DNA from 3 places in the Niveispirillum sp. FG148 genome. Region 3 is predicted to be linked to each of the others. Evidence: riboswitches for the same ligand, from Rfam matches in the RefSeq annotation. Region 3 holds a riboswitch; each other region holds the start of a gene.
What was found. Region 3 has a riboswitch for thiamine pyrophosphate ahead of thiO (glycine oxidase ThiO). Riboswitches for the same ligand answer to the same signal wherever they lie in the genome.
Positions count from the first base shown of each region.

Region 1: another riboswitch for thiamine pyrophosphate. It lies ahead of ACODTW_RS13580 (ABC transporter ATP-binding protein); the one in region 3 lies ahead of thiO (glycine oxidase ThiO).
Region 2: another riboswitch for thiamine pyrophosphate. It lies ahead of thiC (phosphomethylpyrimidine synthase ThiC); the one in region 3 lies ahead of thiO (glycine oxidase ThiO).

Region 1 is NZ_JBMDKJ010000011.1:41,875-47,133, forward strand. It holds gene ACODTW_RS13550 (DMT family transporter) at 1-252, opposite strand, end outside; gene ACODTW_RS13555 (hypothetical protein) at 399-911, opposite strand; gene ACODTW_RS13560 (TfoX/Sxy family DNA transformation protein) at 955-1,227, opposite strand; gene ACODTW_RS13565 (DUF192 domain-containing protein) at 1,239-1,727, opposite strand; gene ACODTW_RS13570 (acetoin utilization protein AcuC) at 1,765-2,907, opposite strand; gene ACODTW_RS13575 (nuclear transport factor 2 family protein) at 2,957-3,436, opposite strand; TPP riboswitch at 3,594-3,698, shown strand; gene ACODTW_RS13580 (ABC transporter ATP-binding protein) at 3,691-4,467, shown strand; gene ACODTW_RS13585 (ABC transporter permease) at 4,464-5,234, shown strand; gene ACODTW_RS13590 (ABC transporter substrate-binding protein) at 5,231-5,259, shown strand, end outside.
Region 2 is NZ_JBMDKJ010000037.1:13-5,271, forward strand. It holds gene thiC (phosphomethylpyrimidine synthase ThiC) at 24-1,865, opposite strand; TPP riboswitch at 1,932-2,060, opposite strand; gene ACODTW_RS24990 (ankyrin repeat domain-containing protein) at 2,170-3,600, shown strand; gene ACODTW_RS24995 (DegQ family serine endoprotease) at 3,610-5,127, opposite strand.
Region 3 is NZ_JBMDKJ010000006.1:61,786-67,044, forward strand. It holds gene ACODTW_RS08515 (COX15/CtaA family protein) at 1-602, opposite strand, end outside; gene ACODTW_RS08520 (thiamine phosphate synthase) at 662-1,285, opposite strand; gene fmt (methionyl-tRNA formyltransferase) at 1,285-2,205, opposite strand; gene def (peptide deformylase) at 2,254-2,760, opposite strand; TPP riboswitch at 2,924-3,024, shown strand; gene thiO (glycine oxidase ThiO) at 3,018-4,166, shown strand; gene thiS (sulfur carrier protein ThiS) at 4,179-4,379, shown strand; gene ACODTW_RS08545 (thiazole synthase) at 4,383-5,153, shown strand.

The DNA of each region.
Region 1 (5,259 bases), on a different contig from region 3:
CTTGTAGACCAGCATGTAGTTGATGGAGAAATTAAACAGACCCGTCGCCGCCAGCAGCCACCATGTCCCGCGCCGGGGCATGACCGGCTGACGGCGGATGGCCAGATACGCCAGCAGCACCAAGCCCGCCAGCAGGAACCGGTAGGCAACGGACACGGCCGGGTGGACAGCCCCCAACTGGAACGTGATGGCATACCAGGTCGATCCCCAGATCAACGTGATGACGAAGAACAGGGCGATATTGACAGGCATGGGAACCACCGGGACAAAACGTGTACAGATGGCTATAGACCCGGCCATCCGGCGTTCCAATCCGAATGTTGTGGGGAGGACAATTCGCCTCCATGACACCCCCGACATCCCGTCGCCCGAACGGCAGCAATCACCGGGACAAGGAGTCAGATATCCAGGTCGACCTGATGGCTGTCAGGCGTCACCGCCATCAGCGCATGGAGATATGAGACGATTTTCACCGCGCGGTCCGTGTGCAGGGCCATGATGCGGCGCATTTCGGCCGCCAGATGCACGGCATCGATGCCGTCATGATGCGGAACGGGATCCGCCGCCACGATATTGGCCATCACCTCGGCAGCCTGCTCCGGGCTGGGTGGGGGCGGTGGCGGCTGATCGTCCTTCTGCTCCGGCTTCTGCTGATCGGGCTTATGCTGGTCGGCAAACCGGTCCAGGCTATGGCGGATACGCTGCTTCTGCGGGGGAGAAAGATCGGGAATCCCGTCTACCTCATCCATCACCAGATCAATCAACCGGTGACGCAGGCTGCGCTTGCCCCGCCCGTCATCCTCGCGCCGGTCCCGCGGTTCGATCCGGTTTACGCCCGAAACGTGCCGGTCCTTCACCGGCGCAGTAACCGGTGCTGGCGGGCGCTGCAAAGGTGGCGTGTAGAAAACCATCCGTTATTCTACCACGGCCCTGCGACCGGCTGGGCTGCCGCTTTCACGGGTTGTGCGACCGCCGCGTCCCGCTATGCGCATGGGGCAGCGCATCCAGCAGTTCCTGTTTCACGGCCGGATCAATACGATTCCACGGTATGCCATGGATAGCGCCGTAGATCGCCCACAGGGCGTTGAGTGACACTTGCCCCGGATGCTGGTGCTTCAGCCGGACATAGGCGGCAATCGCACCAGCGGCCCGCAGGGCGTCCACGCTGTCCAGTCCGACCTCGGCCAGCCAACCGGCGGTCTTCGGCCCTGTATTAGGGATGGCCACCACATCATCCTTTATGGACGTCGGACACCAAAGGCCGGGTACAGCAGCCGGTCACCCGGCTTGATCCCCAGCCGCGCCGACAGGCCACCATTCAGTTCCAGCACGGCGATGGCGGGCCCCGCGGACGGCAGCGGCGTCAGGTCCAGCGGCTTGCCATGCTGGATGTTCAAGATTACGCCCTTGGTATCGATGAAGATGATGTCCAGCGGGATCAGGGTGTTCTTCATCCAGAAGGACATCGGCCCTTCCTGATCGTTCAGGAACAGCATTCCCTTCTCGTCGGGCATCTTCTCGACGAACATCAGACCATGGGCCTGCTGCTGCGGGGTCAGGGCCAGATCGACATTGAAGCTGTGACGCTGCCCGCCCTTGGTTTCCACCACCAGCGTGTCGTGGTTCAGGCCCGTCTGAGGCGCGGCCTGCGCCAGGACGGTGGGGGCGGCAAGCGTGACACTGGACAGCGTCAGGGCGGCAGCAAGGAACAGACGGCGCAGCGGCATGGTTTCCGGCTTCAGGCTGGGAATTGATGGACGTTGTTTACCATAGAACGCGCACCGACGCTGCTGCCTGCCGCACCATGTCGCGGATCGGCCCTTCATGCGGGGGATCGGCCAGCTGGTCGAACCACCGGTCTGGTGGATTGCGTCCTTCCCGGCGGTTCCAGGTCAGCGCGCGCAGCACCTGTCGCGCCTCCACCGTCAGGTCGGCCTGCACCGGATCCATACCGTTCAGCACGGCCCAGATACCGGCCCATGCCCGTCCCACCGACCAGGGGTTATAGCCGCCCCCGCCCACGACAATGGTACGCGGCGCCAGCCCCACCAGATCGGCCACGGCCCGCCACAGCGCCCGATTGGACAGGGACAGGCGCGACAGGGGATCGTCGGCCAGGGCGTCGGCGCCTGTCTGGATCATCATGGCCTGAGGCCGGAAAGCCACCGTCAGGGGAATGATCGCCTCTTCCACCAGATGGCGGAACTCGCTGTCATTCAGGCCGGCGGGCATGGGCAGGTTGCGGGCCATGCCGCCGGCGCGATCGTGCAGCAGGCCGGTATGGGGCCAGCGCCCTTCCTCGTGGATTGAAACGGTCAGCACCCGCTCATCATCATGAAAGGCATCCTGGACGCCATCGCCGTGATGGGCATCCAGATCAATATAAAGGATGCGGTCCAGCCCCTGGTCCAGCAGCGCCATCAACCCCAGAACGGGCGCATTGAAGAAGCAGAAGCCGCTGGCCCGCGTCGGTCGGGCATGGTGGGTGCCGCTGGCCGGTGAATGCACCACCCCGCCATCGCGCACCAGTTCGGCCGCCAGGATGGCCGCACCGGCCGCCACCGCCGGCCGGCGGTACATTTCCGGAAAGATGGGATTTTCCAGCTTGCCCAGGCCATAGGTCTGCGCCGTTGCCAGATCGACCCGCTGGTCCCGCTCCGCCCGCGCCACAGCCGCGATATAGGCCCGGTCATGGAACCGGGCCAGTTGCTCCTCGCTGGCCTGCGGGCTGTCGCGATACCGGTCGTCGGCCAGCCAGCCCATGGCCCGGATCAGATCAGTGGCGACGCTGACCCGCGGGATCGACAGGGGATGTTTGGGCCCATAGCTGGAATGGCGATAAATCTCGCCCCCCAGGTAAAGCGGGCGTTCCAGGGCGCAGACGGTCGGCAGGGCGAGATCGTGCATAAGCGGCAATCTAGGCAGGCGTCACCTGGGCGGCAAGCCTGCCCGCCGCCTATTTCACCGCCTCATGATCATAAGAGAAGACGCGGGCCAGCTTCCACCCATCGGCATCCAGCCGCCAGAACTGGGTGAACCGGGCCCTGCCCACCAGCTTTTCCGGCCCGTTGCCCTTGCGTTCATAAAAGACATGCTCACCCTGTTCCAGAACGCCGATGCCGGCGATGGGGTGCAGGGTCATGGTTCCCGGCACCAGCTCGCGCCGCGACCGCCAGGCATCGGGAGCCTGACGGGCTTCGCAATTCTTCTTGTACAAGGCGATGAAGCTGGCGGCCGACCGGGCCACCTCCCCTTCCTTGTCGTGATACATCTCGAAATCGGGTGTCAGCAGGGTTGCCGCGCGGGCGGGGTCGCAGCCTTCGAAAAACAGTTCGAAGAAGTCCGCATCGACCTTTTCCATGGTCTGACGTAACGCCGGCCCCTCCGGCAGGGTCGCAGCATTGGCGCTGCCGACAGAACTTGTGGCAAGCAACAAGGCCGCGAATGCTCCCGTCAACCAGCGCATAGCATCCTCCATGTCGATCCAATATCCGATTGGATAATGGACCGACAGGGAAGCCAAGGTCCAACGGCAGCAACGTGCCCGGTACCAATGCGCTTGCGGCGGGGTCACAGGTTTGTCATAACCAGCGCATCTCACTGGGGGGAGCCGATGGTCGGCTGAGAGGTTCCGGACGGAACGACCCCTGGAACCTGATCCGGCTGATACCGGCGTAGGGACAGTGACCAATGCGCAATTCGCCGGGGCCCGTCGCGACCCCGCCACCGCCCGCCATCCATTTGAAAGATGCCGCGCTGTCGTTCGGGGGCCGCGTGGTATTCCGTGACCTGTCGCTGACGGTGCCCGCCGGGCGTACCACCTGCCTGCTGGGGCCCAGCGGGGTGGGCAAGACCAGCCTGCTGCGCCTGATCGCCGGCCTGGCCAAGAGCGACGGGGCCGTTTCAGCCGATGATGCCCAGCCCGTGGCCGGACGCATCGCTTGGATGGGACAACAGGATCTGCTGCTGCCCTGGGCCACGGCACTGGATAACATCCTGTTGGGGGTAAGGTTGCGTGGGGGCCGGGCTGACCATGATGACCGTGACCGCGCCCTGTCCTTGCTGGAAGCCGTTGGTCTGGCCGACCGCGCCGGCAGCCGGCCAGACGCCCTGTCGGGCGGCATGCGCCAACGTGTGGCGCTGGCCCGTACCCTGTTCGAGGATCGGCCCGTCGTGCTGATGGACGAGCCCTTCTCTGCCCTGGACGCCATCACGCGGCTGCGGCTTCAGGATCTGGCGGCCGGACTGCTGGCCGGCCGGACGGTTCTGATGGTCACCCATGACCCGATGGAGGCGCTGCGCCTGGGCCATCAGGTGCTGGTCCTGTCCGGTCATCCAGCCGCTCTGTCCGATCCCATTCTGCCCCCCGGCCCCGTGCCGCGCCCGCCGGACGACCCCGAACTGCTATCCCTGCAGGGCCAATTGCTGGCCCGTTTGCGTGGCGATGAAGCGGAGGACGCGCCATGACCGGTCGCCTGCTGCGCGGGATTATCACGCTGGCCGGGCTGCTGCTGGCCTGGGGCCTGCTGGTGCATCTGGCCGACCTGCCACATTATATATTGCCGGGCCCGGACCGGGTTGCGGCCCGCCTGTGGTCGGACCGTGCGCTGCTGGCCCAGCATGCCGGATATACGGCGCTGGAGATCATCCTGGGGCTGGTGCTGGGCACGCTGTCGGGCGGGCTGGCGGCCCTGGCGCTGACGGCATCCGCCGCCGCCCGCCGCTGGCTGCTGCCATTGCTGCTGGCCAGCCAGGCCGTGCCCGTCTTCGCCATCGCGCCGCTGCTGGTGCTGTGGCTGGGCTATGGGCTGGCCTCCAAGGTGGCGATGGCCACCCTGATCATTTTCTTCCCCGTCACGGCCAGCTTCTATGACGGGCTGCGCCGCACCGATCCCGGCTGGCTGGATCTGGCCCGCACCATGGGGGCCAGCCCCTGGACCGTGCTGCGCCATATCCGGCTGCCGGCCGCCCTGCCCGCCTTCGGCTCCGGCCTGCGCATGGCCGCCGCCGTCGCCCCCATCGGCGCCGTCGTCGGTGAATGGGTCGGCGCCTCGGCGGGGCTGGGCTATCTGATGCTGCATGCCACGGCGCGTGTGCAGACGGACCTGACCTTTGCCGCCCTGTTCATCCTGGCGCTGCTGGCTGTTTGCCTGTGGCTGCTGGTCGATTTCCTTCTCCGCCGGGCCCTGCCCTGGCTGCCCGACAGCGTCATCACCAAGGAACCAAGCCCATGAAGAAGAACTGGCTGCGCGCCGCTGC
Region 2 (5,259 bases), on a different contig from region 3:
CCCCCCCCCCCCCCCCCCCCGGTTCAGTGATGATCCTCTGGGATGGGCTTGTCCGATAGATAGACCTGCCCGCCCTTCTCCTTGAATGCCGCCGACATGGAAGCCATCCCCTCCTGTGCGGCGGCATAGTCCCGCACTTCCTGCGTGATTTTCATGGAACAGAATTTCGGACCGCACATGGAACAGAAATGCGCCAGCTTGGCGCCTTCCGCCGGCAGGGTCTGGTCGTGGTATTTTTCCGCCGTTTCGGGGTCCAGCGACAGGTTGAACTGGTCGCGCCAGCGGAATTCGAACCGCGCGCGCGACAGCGCGTCGTCGCGTTCCTGCGCCCCCGGATGGCCCTTGGCCAGATCGGCGGCATGGGCGGCCAGCTTATAGGTGATGACGCCCACCTTCACATCGTCGCGGTCGGGCAGGCCCAGATGCTCCTTGGGCGTGACGTAGCAGAGCATGGAGGTGCCGAACCAGCCGATCATGGCCGCCCCGATACCGCTGGTGATGTGGTCGTACCCCGGCGCGATATCGGTGGTCAGCGGCCCCAGCGTATAGAAGGGCGCCTCGCCGCAGACCTTCAGCTGCTTGTCCATGTTGGCCTTGATCTTGTGCATGGGCACATGGCCCGGCCCTTCGATCATCACCTGCACGTCATGCTTCCAGGCGATATGGGTCAGTTCCCCCAGCGTCTCCAGCTCCGCGAACTGGGCGGCGTCATTGGCGTCGGCAATGCTGCCGGGGCGCAGCCCGTCGCCCAGGGAGAAGGCGATATCGTACGCCTTCATGATCTCGCAGATTTCATCGAAGTGGGTGTAGAGGAAGTTCTCCTGGTGATGGGCCAGGCACCATTTGGCCATGATGGACCCACCCCGGCTGACGATCCCCGTCACCCTTTTTGCCGTCAGCGGGATATGGGCCAGCCGCACGCCGGCATGGATGGTGAAATAATCCACCCCCTGTTCAGCCTGTTCGATCAGGGTGTCGCGGAAAATCTCCCAGGTCAGGTCCTGCGCCTTGCCATCCACCTTTTCCAGCGCCTGATAGATAGGGACGGTGCCGATGGGGACGGGGGAATTGCGGATGATCCATTCCCGGATGGTGTGGATATTGCGGCCCGTGGACAGGTCCATGACCGTGTCGGCCCCCCAGCGGATGGCCCAGACCAGCTTGTCCACCTCGTCCGCGACCGAGGAGGTGACGGCGGAATTGCCGATATTGGCGTTGATCTTCACCAGGAAGTTCCGGCCGATGATCATCGGTTCGGTTTCCGGGTGGTTGATATTGTTGGGGATGATGGCGCGGCCGCGCGCAATCTCGTCCCGCACGAATTCCGGCGTCACGTAATCGGGGATGGATGCCCCGAAATCCTCCCCGTCACGCGCCGCCTGTTCGGCCCGGCGCTGCCGGCCCAGATTCTCGCGGATGGCGACATATTCCATCTCCGGCGTGATGATGCCTTTGCGGGCATAGTGAAGCTGGGACACGTTTGCCCCGACCTTGGCGCGTAAGGGGCGGCGGCCGGCGCGGTTGAACAGGGGCACGGGGCTTTCCTGGCCTTCGCGCAGCCCATTATCCTCCGGCTTCACGCTGCGGCCGTCATAGGTCTCCACATCGCCGCGCGCTTCCACCCAGGACCGGCGCAACTCGGCCAAGCCCTGGCGGATATCCGTGCGCACGGCGGGATCGGTATAGGGGCCGGACGGGTCATAGACACGCACCGGCGCCTCGTTGGCGCTGGGCGACAGGTCGATCTCGCGCATGGCGACGCGGATATCGGGGAACCGCTCCCCCGCCACATGCACCTTGCGGCTGGCGGGCAGCGGGCCGGTGGTGACGCGGAACTCAGGATCGGTAATGGTGGTATCTGGCATCTGGACCTCCCGTTGAATGGAGATCCGGGCTTGGCACGAAGGTGCGGCGGCACATCGGGGGCAAACGGGGCCCTATGCTTCCATCCCTACGCCGGTACGACCCGGATCAGGTTCGAAGGGTTCCCGCGCCGGTGCCGCCCATTGGCGGTCCATGCGGTGTCTCAGCCCCTTGCCGGGGTTCCCCTTGGACGGGATGGAAACTGCGGGAGAAACAGGCAAGGTGTCAAGGGCGGGTGTTTCGGTATCCGCACGGTTGGCGTGCTGATAGGCTGCACCGCGGATACCCAACGGAGAACCGTTTCAGATGACCCTGCGCCGCACCCTGGCCATGCTGGCCGCCGGCTTGCTGCTGATCACGATGCCGGTCGCCGCCGATGAGGGGTATGAACAGGCGATTGCCCGGATGGGCCGCGACCCGGCTGCCGCCGATGCCGCCACCCGCAACCCGTCCACGCCGCTGATCAGCCTGGACCGGCTGCTGTTCCTGCATGCCTTCCGACCCGACGCGAAGGCGGAGATCGACCGGCTGGTGCATGACCTGACCGCGGCGCTGACCGGTCAGAACGATCCCTATCTGGAACAGGTGCTGGGCGCCCCCGCTACCTATGACGGCACGGACGACAGTCTGGTGGCGCTGCTGCGGCTGCTGTCCAGTGCCGGGGTGGTGCAGACGCAATCGGCCTTCTATGCCATTCCCTGCGATGTATTGCGGCGGCGGCCGGGTCTGCTGGCCGCGACGGAACCGCAGTTCGGCAGCAACCGGGACAATTTTCTGCCGCGATCGGGCTGCGACTGGGGGCGCGGCCATGTGGAGGGGTTCCCCGACGGGCAAGTGCAGGATTTCATCCGCGCTGCCACCCTGGCGGACGGCGGCTTCCTGGCCAACCATGGGGGCAGCCTGCGCTATGCCCTGGCAGGACAGCAGGCTGCCATCCTGGAACAGGCAAGGCTGGACCCGTCACAATTGCCGCCAGCCCCCAGGCAAGGGCTGCTGCCCTATCAGACCTGGTCCTATCTGTCGGTCGGCAACCGGGTTGCCCTGTCGCGCATCCTGCCCGTCTATCAGGCGGCCCTTCTCGCGCTGACCGATTTCTATCGCCCCTTGCAGGGTGACAGGGCCGGCGAAAGGGCACGCAACGCCCTGTTCGCGCTGGCCTGGGGCGCCGATTGCGGGGGCGGACCGCCGCCGGCCGACCATGCCCGCACCCTGCTGGTCGATGGCGCGCCTCTGGACACGGTGCGTGCCGCCATTGTCCGGCGGGGCGATGGCAAGGATGCCTTCAGCCGTTGCGCGGTTACCGCTGGCATCGACCCGCTGTCGCATCTGTCGGCAGCCCTGCGGCCGGAATTGCTGGCCGATACCGTGGCGATCGACGGCGTGGACGTTCGTAACGGCTTCGGCAAGACGCCGCTGATGGCGGCTTCCCAAGCGGACCAGGCAGAGGCTGTGGCCTGGCTGCTGGCCCATGGTGCTGACGTCAGGGCTGCGACGGATGTGACCGATGAATTCACCCTCCCCAAGCACGGGAAGCGCACGGCCCTGCATTACGCCGCCGCCAATGCCGGACTGGCCGTCATCGAGGCCTTGCTGAAGGCCGGGGCCGATCCGACCGTCAAGGATGATGAAGGGGTGACGCCCCTGGACTATCTGAATGGAAAGGGCCCTGTCCCGCCCAATCCCCGCCTTTCCGGCGCGGAACTGGACAGGGCCAGGGCCCTTCTCAACAAGCCGTAAGGCCGGTGCTTACTTGTCCTGTTCCAGCGCCAGGGCCAGGAAGGTCTGCTCGCCCTTGCGTTCGACCAGCAGCAATACGGCCTTCTGGCCGGCCTGACGGGCCTTGGCGACGCGGTCCTGCACGTCCGTGGGCGTGGTCACCGGGGCCTGGCTCACCTCCAGCACCACGTCACCGGGACGAAGCTGGCGCGTCTGGGCCGGGGCATTCTGGTTGATCTTGGTGATGACCACACCCTTCACGCCTTCCGCCACCTCGAACTGCTTGCGCAGGTCGGGGGTGATGGTGGAGACGGTCAGGCCCAGCGCGTCGATCTGCTGCTGCACGGCGCCGGGCTTGGGCGCGGGCTCGCCCTCCTCCTCGCCTTCCTCGGCGGCGGCGATCTGATCTTCCGGGAATTCGGCGAGCGTGATGGCAACATTCATCGGCGCGCCCTTGCGGGAGATGCCGACATTGACCTTGGTGCCCACCGGCGTGCCGGCCACCATGCGCGGCAGGGTGCGGTTATTGGCAACCTCCTTGCCGTCAAAGGTCAGGATGACGTCGCCGGGCTTCAGGCCGGCGGCGGCGGCGGGGCTGCCCTCCGTCACGGTGCCGACCAGGGCGCCCTTGTGGCTGGGCAGGCTCATGCTTTCGGCGATTTCCGGGGTCACCGACTGAATCTGCACGCCCAGCCAGCCGCGCCGCACCTTGCCGGCCTTGCGGATCTCCTCGATCACGGTGCGGGCCATGCTGGACGGGATGGCGAAGCCGATGCCGACGGAACCGCCGGTGCGGCTGTAGATGGCGGAATTGATGCCCACCACGTCGCCGGCCAGATTGACCAGCGGGCCACCGGAATTGCCCTGATTGATGGCGGCGTCAGTCTGGATGAAATCATCGAAGCGGCCGGCGCCGATATCGCGGGCGCGGGCCGAGACGATGCCGGCCGTGACGGTGCCGCCCAGGCCGAACGGGTTGCCGATGGCCACGACCCAGTCGCCCACCTTCAGCACGTCGCTGTCACCCCATTTCAAGGGCGTCAGCTTCTGCTTGGTTTCAACCTTCAGCAGCGCCAGATCGGTTTCCTTGTCCGTGCCGATCAGCTTGGCCTTCAGCTCCGTCTGGTCGGCATCCTGGAAGATGACCGTGATCTCGTCGGCACCATCAATGACGTGGTTGTTGGTGACGATATAGCCCGACGCATCGATGATGAAGCCGGAACCCAGCGACTGCGCCTTGCGCGGGGCACCCTGGCCCTGCTGGCGTTCCATGAAGTCGCGGAAGAAATCCTCGAACGGGGAACCAGGCGGGAAGTCCGGCATGGGCACGGCGCCGCGTCCACCCGGCTTGGCCTGGATGGTCTGACTGGTCGAGATATTGACCACGGCCGGCAGGGTCTTTTCGGCCAGGGGGGCGAAACTCTCGGGCGCACCGCGCTGGGCCAGCGCCGGGGCCGGGGTGGCGACCAGCAGGGTCGCGACCAGCGGCAAAGCCGCAAAGGCGGCCGCCAGACGGGCGGCGGGACGGGAGCGGAAGAACGCGGTCACGTCAATCTCCAGGGGCCAGTCATCCGCGCCCCGGATCGGAGGCGCGCACCGGCAGCCCGGCCCAAAGGGGACCACCGACACCAGGGAATATAGGCTGCCGAAGCCCCGCTGCGAAGCCTTCCTTCGTCGCGG
Region 3 (5,259 bases):
AGCCCATGGGTGCGTAGGCCCGCCCGTTCCGGCCGTGACGCGGCGTCGGGATGGCGCAGGCCCAGCGCCACCTGGATCAGCAGGGCATAGAGGATCAGGGCCGTGCCCAGATGCAGGGCCAGCCGGTAATGGCTGACATCGGTGCGCACCGACAGGCCCGACTGCACCATGAACCAGCCGATGAAGCCTTGCAGCCCACCCAGCAGGAACAGGCCCACCAGCTTCGGCAGCATCGACCGGCTGACCTGTCCCTTGACCACGAACCAGATCAGCGGCAGGGCGAAGACCAGCCCGATCAGCCGGCCCCACAGGCGGTGGAACCATTCCCAGAAGAAGATGTGCTTGAATTCCTCCAGGCTCATCCCCCGGTTCAGCACCTGATATTCGGGGATCTGCTGGTACTTCTGGAACTCTGCCATCCACTGCGCCTCGTTCAAGGGCGGCAGGGCGCCCGTGATGGGCTTCCATTCGGTGATGGACAGGCCGCTTTCCGTCAGGCGCGTGATGGCACCGATGATGGCCATGACAAAGACCATGCCGGCGCACAGCAATAGCCAGTTGGCGACGGCACGACGGCCGGGGACGGAAGCGACGGCATTCATGGGTGGATCATTCGCTGGAAAAACGGATACGCTGATATGGGGTCAGGCAGGGGCGGCGGTCAATCGCCGCCCTCGCGGCCTGCCGTCGCAGCCAGGGCCGCCAGCAGGCCCGCCATGCTGCCCGGATCGCGCATGGGCCCGCCCATGACGGCTGCACCCGCCGCCCCGGCGCGGATGCAGTCCCCCAGGGTCGCTGCGTCGACGCCGCCCAGCGCCAGCGTGGGCAAGGGCAGGCTGGTCAGGGGCGCCGGCCCCAGGGCGGGGCCATAGCCGGGCTTGGACGCCGTCAGGAAGATCGGGCTGAGCGTGGCGTAATCCGCGCCGTCCCGCGCCGCCGCCATCACACCGGCCCGGTCATGACACGACTCACCGATCAGAGCCCCCGGTCCCAGGATCGCCCGCGCCGTGACGATGTCCGCCCCGTCGGGCAGATGCACCCCGTCACACAGGGCAGCCAGCGCCAGATCGCCATGAATGGTCAGCACCCCGCCCACGGCCGCCAGCACAGGGCGCAATAGCGTCAGCAGCGCGGATTGCTCGTCGCGCGGCAGGTCCTTTTCCCGCAGGCTGACCCAGCGGCAACCCGCATCCACACAGGCCGCCACCGCCGAAACCAGATCGCCCCCGGCCTGGTGCCTGTCGGTGATCAACAGCAGCGGCGGATGGGGCAGGGGGCGGCGCATCAGGCCGTCAGCTTCTGCCCAAGGGCATGGGGGAAGCCACGCAGGAAGGCGGCCCCGTCGACGGGGCCCTTGCCCGGCCGCTGCACCCGGATCAGACGCAGGGCACCTTCACCACAGGCCAGGGTCGGCCCGGCATCGATCAGGGTGCCCGGTGCGCCCGACCCGGCCACGGCTTCGGCTGCCAGCACCTTCAGCTTTTCCCCGCTGGCCAGATCGATCCAGGTGCCGGGCCAGGGCGTCAGGCCGCGCACCTGCCGGTCCAGTTCCACGGCTGGGCGCGTCAGGTCCAGGCGGCCTTCATCCTTGGACAGTTTGGCGGCATAGGTTACGCCTGCCTCGGGCTGCGGCACGGGCGTCAGGCTGCCGTCATTGAGGCCGGGCAGAGCTGCCACCATCAGGCGGGCGCCCATTTCGGCCAGGGCGTCGTGCAACTGGGCGGCGTTCATCTGCGCCGTGATGGGCAGCGCTTCGGTCAGCAGCATGGCGCCCGTGTCCAGCCCGGCATCCATCTGCATGATTGTCACGCCGGTTTCGGCATCGCCGGCCAGGATGGCACGCTGGATGGGGGCGGCCCCGCGCCAGCGCGGCAGCAGGCTGGCATGGACATTGACGCAGCCCAGGCGCGGCGCGTCCAGAATGGCTTGCGGCAGGATCAGACCATAGGCCGCGACGATGGCGCAATCCAAGTCCAGGGCCGCGAACGCCGCCTGTTCCTCGGGCTTGCGCAGGCTTTTGGGCGTGCGCACTTGGATGCCCAGGGCGTCTGCCCGGCGATGCACGGGGCTGGCCTGCAATTGCTGGCCGCGGCCGGCGGGGCGGGGCGGCTGGCTGTAGACGCACACCAGTTCATGCCCGGCATCGACCAGCGCATCCAGGATGGCGACGGAAAAGTCGGGCGTGCCCATGAAGGCAAGACGCATGGGGAGCCTCTTTGGTCCGGTATGTCCCTGATAACGGGCGGCCGCCCGTTACTTCCGCGCCTTGTTGTACTTGCGCAGGATCATGTTGCGCTTCAGCGACGACAGATGGTCGATGAACAGCACGCCGTTCAGATGGTCGATCTCGTGCTGGATGCAGGTGGCCAGCAGGCCGTCGGCATCCATCTCCTGCACTTCGCCGGCGCGGTCGACATAGCGCACGCGCACCATCTTGGGCCGCGTCACCTCGGCATAGATTTCCGGGATGGACAGGCAGCCTTCCTGGGTCACGGCCAGTTCGTCCGATGTCCACAGCAGTTCCGGGTTGACCATGGCCAGCGGGTTGGGCTTTTCCGTCTTGTGGTCGTTGACATCGACCACGATCAGCCGTTCCAGCAACCCGATCTGCGGCGCGGCCAGACCAATGCCCGGCGCCTTGTACATCGTGTCCAGCATGTCATCCATCAACTGGACCACGCGCCCGTCGACATTGTCGAGCGGCTTGCACTTGGCCTTCAGCCGGGTGTCGGGGATGGTGATGATGGGCAGCAGCGACATGGGGCCTTCGTCCGGCGTAAAGCGTAAGGGGGTGGGACAATATATCCCTCTCTGCCGCAAATATGCCCGGAAAGCCTTGGGGTCAAGCGCGAACAGGGTGGGGCCGCCCATGCCCGCCATCCAGCCCTTGCATTGCGTCCATGACAGGGCCATGACATAACGCATGGACCCTGGGGTGCCGCTGTCATACCGACGGCGGCTGAGATCACACCCATAGAACCTGATCCGGATCATGCCGGCGAAGGGAGAAGGCGGAAATGAAGTCATATAAACCTGTGGACAAGCCGCGCGTCGCCATCATCGGCGGGGGCATCATCGGCATGGGCATCGGCTGGCGTCTGGCCCAGGCCGGCGCGCAGGTCGACATCTTCGAACGCGACAAGGCGGGCCAGGCTGCCAGTCGCGCCGCCGCCGGCATGCTGGCCGCGGGCGTGGAGGCAGAGCCGGGGGAACAGCCCTTGCTGCCGCTCTGCCTGGACAGTCAGGCGCGCTGGCCCGGTTTCGCGGCGGAGCTGCAGGCACTGACGGGCCTGCCCGTGGGCCTGCGCAATGACGGCACCCTGGTCGTTGCCAGCACGCGGGACGAGGTTGAGCTGCTGCGGTCCAATTACGAATTCCAGCGCGGACTGGGCCTGGACCTGACCTGGCTGACGGGGGCGCAGGCCAAGGAAAAGGAACCGTTCCTGAACCCGCGCACGGCCGCTGGCGTGTTCAGCCCCAAGGATGGGCAGGTGGATAACCGCCTGACCTGCGCCGCCCTTCGCGTGGCGCTGGAGAAGACCGGCGCCCGGCTGTATGAGGGGGCGGAGGTGACGGGCCTGGATGTGCAGGCCGGCCGGGTGACGGGTGTGCTGCTGGGTGAGCGCCGCGTGCCGGCCGATATCGTGGTGCTGGCGGCCGGCGCCTGGTCGCGGCAGATTGCGGGACAGGTCAGCCCGCCGCCCGTGCGACCCGTGAAGGGCCAGATGATGTCGCTGTCCATGGACCCGGCCCACCCGCTGCTGACCAGCGTCGTCTGGGGCCCCAAGATCTATCTGGTGCCGCGTGCCGATGGCACCCTGATCCTGGGTGCCACGACGGAGGAGAAGGGGTTCGACGACCGGCTGACGGGGGGCGGCGTGCTGGCCCTGCTGGATGCCGCCTGGCGCACCCTGCCGGGGGTGGAGGAACTGCCCATTAAGGAGATGTGGACGGGCTTCCGCCCTGGCTGCCGTGACGACGCCCCCATCCTGGGCCTGGCGCCGGGCCTGGACGGGCTGGTGCTGGCCACGGGCCACCATCGCAACGGTATCCTGCTGGCCCCGATCACGGCCGATACCATATCTTCCCTGATCCTGACGGGCCGTGTTGATCCGTCCATCCGCGCCTTCGGGGCCGACCGTTTCGCGGCGGCCCAGGCGGCGTAAGGGAACAAGCCGATGATCATCCTGAATGGCAAGAACCGGGAACCGGACGATTACGCCCTGACCGCCGTCATGGCGGCGGACGGCATTGATCCGGGTGCGCGCGGCATTGCCGTGGCCGTGAATGACAGCGTCGTGCCGCGCGGACGCTGGGCCGATACAATCCTTTCCCCCGGTGACCGGGTGGAAATCGTCAAGGTTTTGCAGGGTGGTTGAGAGATGACCGATCCGTTGAAGATCGCGGGCAAAAGCTTCCAGTCGCGTCTGTTCCTGGGCTCCGCTGGCTATCCCAACCAGCAGGTGTTCCTGGACAGTCTGACCGCGTCGGGTGCGGAAATCCTGACCGTGTCCGTTCGCCGCGCCGACCTGACGGGCTATGGCGAGGGGTTGCTGGATCTGGTGGCCGGCAAGGTCTGGCTGCTGCCCAACACGGCCGGCTGTTCCACGGTCAAGGATGCCGTGCTGACGGCGCAGTTGGCGCGCGAGGCGATGGACACGAATTGGATCAAGCTGGAACTGATCGGCGACCGGGAGACGCTTTATCCCGATGTCGAACAGTTGCTGCGTGCCGCCGACGAACTGGTCCGCGACGGGTTCGTGGTGCTGCCCTATTGCACCGATGACCCCATCGTCTGCCGCCGGCTGGCCGATGTCGGCTGTGCCGCCGTCATGCCGTTGGGCGCGCCGATCGGCACCGGTTTGGGCATCCTCAACCCTTACAATATCGAAACGATCTGCCGGAACAGTGTGGTTCCCGTCGTTCTGGATGCCGGGATCGGCACGGCCAGCGACGCGGCGCTGGCCATGGAACTGGGCTGCGATGCCGTGCTGCTGAACACGGCCGTGTCGAAAAGCACCGATCCGGTGAAGATGGCGGCCGCCATGCGCGCCGGCGTCGATGGCGGCCGTCTGGCCCGTCTGGCCGGCCGCATCCCCAAGCGCCACCGGGCCGAGGCATCCAGCCCGGAACTGGGGCTGATTGGCTCGTAACAGGGGTTATTTTGAGGGCGGAATGATGCCGGGGCGGGATTACGGACCGCCAGTCGCTGGCCCTCACCCTCCCATTGTCCGGCGCGTTTTGGGGGGCGGCAATGCC